Regions from separate parts of the Bacillus sp. MC1252 genome, predicted to be linked through region 2. Evidence: riboswitches for the same ligand, from Rfam matches in the RefSeq annotation. Region 2 holds a riboswitch; the other holds the start of a gene.

Region 1 (3,399 bases), 1.4 Mb from region 2:
GCCGGAATGCCAAACGGCTGTGCATCACCAACAACAATATCTGCCCCCAGTTTTCCTGGCGGCGTCAGTAAACCGAGTGCAAGCGGATTACTTGAGACAATGAACAGGCTCTTTCCTTTATGTGCAATCGGTTCAATCTCTTTTAACGGTTCGACTACACCGAAAAAGTTTGGATATTGTACAAGAACAGCTGCTGTTTCGTCGCAGACGGCCTCTTCTAATGCCGCTACATCCGTCTGCCCTTTTCGCGCAGGTACCTCAACTACTTCAATATGCTGTCCTTTGGCATATGTTTTCAGCACTGCTCTTGATTCAGGGTGAACCGATTCAGAGACAACAATTTTCTTTTTCTTTGTATGTCCTGCAGCCAGCATCGCCGCTTCAGCTAATGCGGTTCCGCCATCATACATCGAGGAGTTGGCAAGATCCATGCCGGTCAGCTCAGCGATCATCGTTTGAAACTCAAAGATGGCTTGCAATTCACCTTGTGAAATCTCGGGCTGATAAGGTGTATACGCTGTATAAAATTCAGAGCGTGAGATGACGTGATCGACAATGACAGGCTGATAATGATCATACACACCAGCACCAAGAAACGATGAATAGGAAACAGTATCCTTATTCTTTGCAGCTAAGCGAGATAATTCCCGCACAAGCTCTGTTTCAGATGCGGCTTCTTTGATGTTGTATGCCCCTTTGAATCGTACTTTCTCTGGGATATCTGAAAAAAGCTCATCAATCGACTGAACGCCGATGACATCCAGCATTTCTTTTTGATCTTGCTCTGTTTGCGGCAAATACCTGTGCTTCATCCTCTATTCCCCCTCGTTATTTGGCTCTTTTATAAAATGGTGTGGCGACGATTTTGGCTTTTAGACGTTTTTTACGAACTTGTACTTCCACCTCTGCCTGAAGCTGCGCCTCTGATGTTTCGATCAAAGCAAGCCCGATATTTTTCTTTAACGTTGGAGATTGTGTACCCGTTGTGACAATTCCAATCTGCTTCTCTCCTGAAAAGACCGGATAGTCTGTACGCGGAATCCCTTTATCAATCATTTCAATGCCGACAAGCTTCCGCTTCGCTCCTTCTTCTTTTTGCTTTTTGAGCGCTTCTTTCCCAATAAAATTAGCTTCTTTATCCATTTTCACAGCAAAACCAATCCCGCCCTCTAATGGGGAAATATCCTTTGTGAGCTCCTGACCATAAAGCGGAAGTCTTGCTTCAAATCTCAAGGTGTCACGTGCACCGAGCCCGCACGGCATTAACCCTTTAGGCTGGCCCGCTTTTAATAAAGCCGACCAAATGTGAACGGCATCTTCTGACTGGCAGTAGATTTCAAAGCCGTCTTCTCCTGTGTAGCCAGTTCTTGAAACAAGCACCTCTTTTTGAGCGACCTCAGCTTGTGATAAAAACGTAAATGGCTTGAGAGATGTCACCTCTTCGTCCGCCACATCCTTGATGATGTCAGCAGCAAGAGGTCCTTGAAGTGCTAGCAAGGCGATTTGATCAGAGACGTTTTTGATCAATACGTCATCTTCACCTTGATGCTTGAGCAGCCAATCCACATCTTTTTCGATATTTGATGCATTAATGACAAGCAAATAGTTGTTCTTTTCTTTTTGATAGACGAGCAGGTCATCCACAGTCCCGCCATCTTCATAACACATGGCTGTATATAGTGCCTTACCATCCGTCAGCTTAGACAGATCATTGGTTAATAGCTTTTGTAAAAAAGGAAGGGCATCTTGACCTTTGACTTCCACCTCACCCATGTGAGACACATCAAAAAGCCCTGCTTTTGTTCGAACAGCTTCATGTTCTTCTTTAATGGAAGAAAATTGGACAGGTAATTCCCAGCCCCCGAAGTCAATGGTTTTTGCGCCAAACGTTTCATACGCATGAAAAAGCGGTGTTCGTTTCAACATCAATCGTTTCCCCCTTTTTTCTTACAGTGCAGATCACAAGCTGAATTTTCAGAAAAAAATCACAGCAAAAAAGGACAGAGAGCTCCCTTTTTATCAAAAAGAAGTCTCTGTCCTTGCACCTGAAAGTTTACAGCACAACATCATTGTGCGTTTTCCCCTTTGGTGGTTTGCTAAAAAAACAATGAGCAAACACTCTCCAGAGTTGCGTCCGGTAAGAGTACTTTTGCCTGAGAGATTCACTGAATCAATTCAGCTTGCTCCTTCGGCGCCTGCCAGTGCAAAATAACCGACAAGTCTCTCCCCATACCATCATCCGCTCATATTCTTCACATTTATTGGACATACTATCAAAATGGGTGACTTATTTTCTAGATCACTTACCAACATCCTACCATTAGAAATGGATCAAGAGCAACAGAAAAATCATTAACATTTTTAAAATAAATGTTCAATATCGTTCGCTTTTATTGAAATATATAGTCTTTTAAAGATCTCTCAAAAAATGAAGCGTTTAAAAACAGAACGATTTTATTATAAACCGACTAGGAAGGCAGGCGATGACCATTGAATATTCAAACGATTTTTGATCAGGAATGGGTAAGTGAATTTCAGCAGCGGCTTTCAGCAGACGGTCCCTGGGCGAACTGGGATATGTACCGATTAGCGACGCAGGTTCAGAAAGTCACGGCGATTGATTCATTCGAGGGTTTGCAAGCTCCTACGCACCTACCTGACTTCACTCCTTTAAAGCACCAGCTCGAAGTAGCCAGAAGAGTCGTAGAAGAGATGAACGGGAAAGCCATTCTAGCAGATGAAGTGGGACTTGGGAAAACTGTAGAAGCAGGGCTCATTATCAAAGAATACATGATTCGTGGACTTGCCAAAAAAATTCTCATTCTCGTCCCCGCCTCCCTTGTGTCTCAATGGGTGCAGGAGCTGCGGACGAAATTTTACATTGATGCTGTCGAACAAAAAAAAAGCTATGTGTGGGAGCAGTGTGACGTCGTAGTTTCCTCAATTGATACAGCCAAAAGACAGCCGCATCGAGACACGATTTTATCTATCGCCTACGATATGGTCATTATTGATGAAGCACACAAACTGAAAAACAATAAAACGAAAAACTATGAATTTGTGAGAAATCTAAATAAGAAGTTCTGCCTCCTGCTTACAGCTACGCCTATTCAAAACCGAATCGGAGAAATTTTCAATCTCGTTTCCCTTCTGAAGCCAGGCCATCTTGGGAATGAACATCAGTTTAAAGATGTTTTTGCCAAAAAGGACTTGCAGCTTGAAGATCATGATCGATTGAAACAGCTAATCAATAAAGTGATGATTCGTAACCGAAGAGAAGACACTGGCATCGAGTGGTCAAAACGGCATGTTAAGACGATTTCCATTCATTTCTCTCCGACAGAGCAAGCGTTATATGATGAAATCTGCAAGCTGAAAGAGAATCCAGCTTATACAAAG
Region 2 (3,399 bases):
TAAATATACTCCTGCGCTTTAAATGTGTCAAGTTTATGACTTTGTGATGTAAAAAAAGAAAAATGAAATAAAGAAATAGTTGACTTGATCAATAAAAAAAGAGAATTGCTGCACGCAATTCTCCCTTTCATGATGATGTAGAGGTTTCTCTAATATGAAGTTGAGGCTTTAGGATCAATCGCTGCAGCTCTTCATCCTGCTCGTTCATTTTATGATATAAAAGGTTCGCTGCTTTTACTCCGATGGATCGTGGGAATGATGAGACAGTGGTGAGCGGCGGGTGATACATCTCAGCTTCAGGGATGTTATCGAATCCAACAACATCGATGTCTTCACCAGGCTTGATGTCACGTGCTGTCAGTTCCTGAATGACCCCAAACGCGACTAAGTCACTAAAGCAAAAAATAGCAGTAGGAGGCTCGGGCTGGTCGATGACTTGGGTAAGGGCTTCTTTCCCGCCTTCACGGGTAGGTTCCATATCGATAATAAGAGATTCATCAATCGTCAGGTTTGCCTCATCATGGGCTCTTTTGAAACCTTTCATGCGTTCAATCCAAGTCGATGAGGACTTGATGCCGCCTAAAAAGGCAATACGTCGATGTCCTTTTTGAAGAAGGTGATGTACCGCCATCCAAGCGCCTTGTTCATAATCAGCGCCGACATAGTCACAATGCACTTCCGCTAATTCACGGTTTGCTAGTACTTTTGGGGTGCGAATTTGATTTAACTGTTTGACCGTCCTAGTAGAGCTTTTCGAAGCTGGGTTTAAAATAATCCCGCCAACTCGGTGCTCTACCATTGTGGAAATGAGCCGTTCCTGCTTATCGACACTGTCAAAGGTTGTACCGAGTAAAACGGTATAGCCAAGTGATTCAAGTGTGGTTTGCACGCCGATTAAAAACTCAGAAATAAAGGTGTTTGAAATGTCCGTGACGATAACACCCACAATATTGGAGCTTTTTGACCGCATGTTTGCAGCGACGCGGTCGTACACGTATCCTAAATCCTCCATGGATTGCAGTACTTTTGTTCGAGTGGCTTCAGAGATTCTAGGATTGTTTCGAACAACGAGTGAGGCCGTTGAAGTCGAGACACCGGCATGCCGGGCGACTTCCTGTAATGTGACACGCTGTTTGTTCAATTTTTTCATTTGTCTTCACCAACTTCAATGGATTGCCTAACTTTGGTTCATAGTCAAGATGGATTTCTCCATCAAACGAGCCGAACATCTTTTGATTTATTATACCTTATCAGGGGGTGTTGATGAAGTGAAGTCATATTGCATCAGGTAGAGAAGGGATAAAATCTTAAAAGATTACCATTGACAGCTTTCTTCTAGAGGCGTAAAATATAAAATTATTCAGAAATAGCAACATTTTAAGTAAATAACGAAGGCTATGATTGCTGTGGGTCACACTATGGCAGGAGCAGCTTCTGGAGAGACCGCATGTATGTGCGGCGCCGAAGGGTTCACAATCTCAGGCAAAAGGACAGAAGAGTACGAAATATTGTATTTGTGATGCATGGATGATGCCATGTATTGCTTTTCTCTATTTTGCTATTCTTTTATGACCATGAGATTGGAGCGCATCCAATCTCTTTTTTTATGGACTTTTTGAAGGTTCATTATTTTAGTATAGGATCGTGTCGGAGGAGGGCGTTGACATTGGCACAACAAGAATTAAAACGAGATTTATCAAACCGTCATGTTCAATTAATTGCAATAGGCGGAACCATCGGAACAGGGCTGTTTTTAGGCTCTGGAAAGGCCATTCAATTGGCAGGTCCGTCGATTATTTTTGCTTATTTAATTGTCGGAATGGCCATCTTTTTTGTCATGAGGGCACTTGGAGAATTGCTCTTATCGAAGACAGGCTATCAGTCATTAACCGATATTGCAGAGGACTATCTTGGCCCATGGGCTTCCTTTGTAACTGGCTGGACGTATTGGTTTTGCTGGATTATGACAGCGATGGCTGATGTCATTGCGGTCGGGGTGTATGTGCAGTATTGGTTTGACATTCCGCAATGGATTCCTGCAATCATTTGTTTGTTGATTTTACTAGGGTTTAATTTATTAACAGTGAAGCTTTTTGGAGAAATGGAATTTTGGTTTGCACTGATTAAAGTCATTACGATTCTACTGCTAATTGGCGTTGGGGTTGTTCTTTTAATCATTGGTTTTCAAACAGATGCCGGGCCTGTGACGGTCACGAACCTTTGGTCACATGGCGGGGTATTTCCAAATGGTGTCACAGGCTTCTTATTGTCATTCCAGATGGTGATTTTTGCGTATGTGGGAGTGGAACTTGTTGGCGTGTCCGCAGCAGAAACGGCGAATCCACAAAAAAACATTCCGTCTGCGATTAATAAAATTCCATTAAGAATTCTATTTTTCTATGTGGGTGCGATCTTTGTTTTATTATGTATCAACCCATGGACCGAGCTCAGTGCATCAGAAAGTCCTTTTGTGAAAACCTTTGGACTGCTTGGTATACCAGTAGCAGCGGGGCTCATTAATTTTGTTGTCCTGACTTCTGCGGCTTCCGCTTGTAATAGCGGCATGTTCTCGACGAGCCGTATTTTGTATAATCTCAGTCATCAAAAACAGGGACCATCTTCCTTTGGCCGTCTGAATAAACACGCTGTCCCAAGCAATGCACTATTTGTTTCAACGATCGTGGTATCTGTCGGGGCTCTTTTAAGCAAGCTGATTCCTGAACAAGCCTTTGGCATTGTGACAACAATCAGTGCCATTTGTTTCATTTGGGTATGGAGTATTATTTTAATATGTCACCTGAAATATAAAAAAACACGTCCTGAACTGCATGCAGCATCTACCTTTAAAGCGCCATTCACACCTTTTGTGAATATTTGTGTTCTTGTGCTTTTTGCCGCCATTCTCGTGATCATGCTCTTCGCTGACGCAACACGTCCAGCGCTGTTATTGACACCGGTATGGTTCGGATTTCTATTTTTGGTTTATGCACGAAAGAAACGCCGTGCTGCATAATGGATGAAAAAAAGCACAGCCTTTTCATAGCGCTGTGCTTTTTACCATTTAACGATTTCTAATCTTCAACATGTAATTTGCATTCAGAATGATCAAAACAAGTCCTATGATCATGATCGAGAAGAGCTGAGAGTGATTCGCTCCAAGGGAATATACAATGAGAATAAACATGGCACCGATCAATAACATATTCATCATTTGGTAGGTGTGAAACAGCCCTCCCAGCATCACATGCTTTTCACCTTCGTCAGAAATGGCGAGCAGCTTTTTGCTATAATCTTTGTCGGATGGGCTTGGTAGATTGCGATTAGGATAGACGAGTTTTAGAACCGATATCGCAGCATAAGAACTGATAATGGTGATCGTAAATAAAGCGACATTGACAA

What was found. Region 2 has a riboswitch for glycine ahead of ACYH0L_RS18405 (amino acid permease). Riboswitches for the same ligand answer to the same signal wherever they lie in the genome.
Region 1: linked by a shared signal. The riboswitch ahead of gcvT (glycine cleavage system aminomethyltransferase GcvT) and the one ahead of ACYH0L_RS18405 (amino acid permease) in region 2 are both predicted to bind glycine.

The regions. Positions count from the first base shown of each region.
Region 1 covers NZ_CM166369.1:2,183,385-2,186,783, forward strand. Annotated here, with positions in the region: gene gcvPA (aminomethyl-transferring glycine dehydrogenase subunit GcvPA) at 1-812, opposite strand, end outside; gene gcvT (glycine cleavage system aminomethyltransferase GcvT) at 829-1,926, opposite strand; glycine riboswitch at 2,032-2,128, opposite strand; glycine riboswitch at 2,132-2,239, opposite strand; gene ACYH0L_RS11085 (DEAD/DEAH box helicase) at 2,491-3,399, shown strand, end outside.
Region 2 covers NZ_CM166369.1:3,574,557-3,577,955, reverse strand. Annotated here, with positions in the region: gene ACYH0L_RS18410 (LacI family DNA-binding transcriptional regulator) at 128-1,150, opposite strand; glycine riboswitch at 1,425-1,504, shown strand; gene ACYH0L_RS18405 (amino acid permease) at 1,667-3,013, shown strand; gene ACYH0L_RS18400 (DUF3169 family protein) at 3,062-3,399, opposite strand, start outside.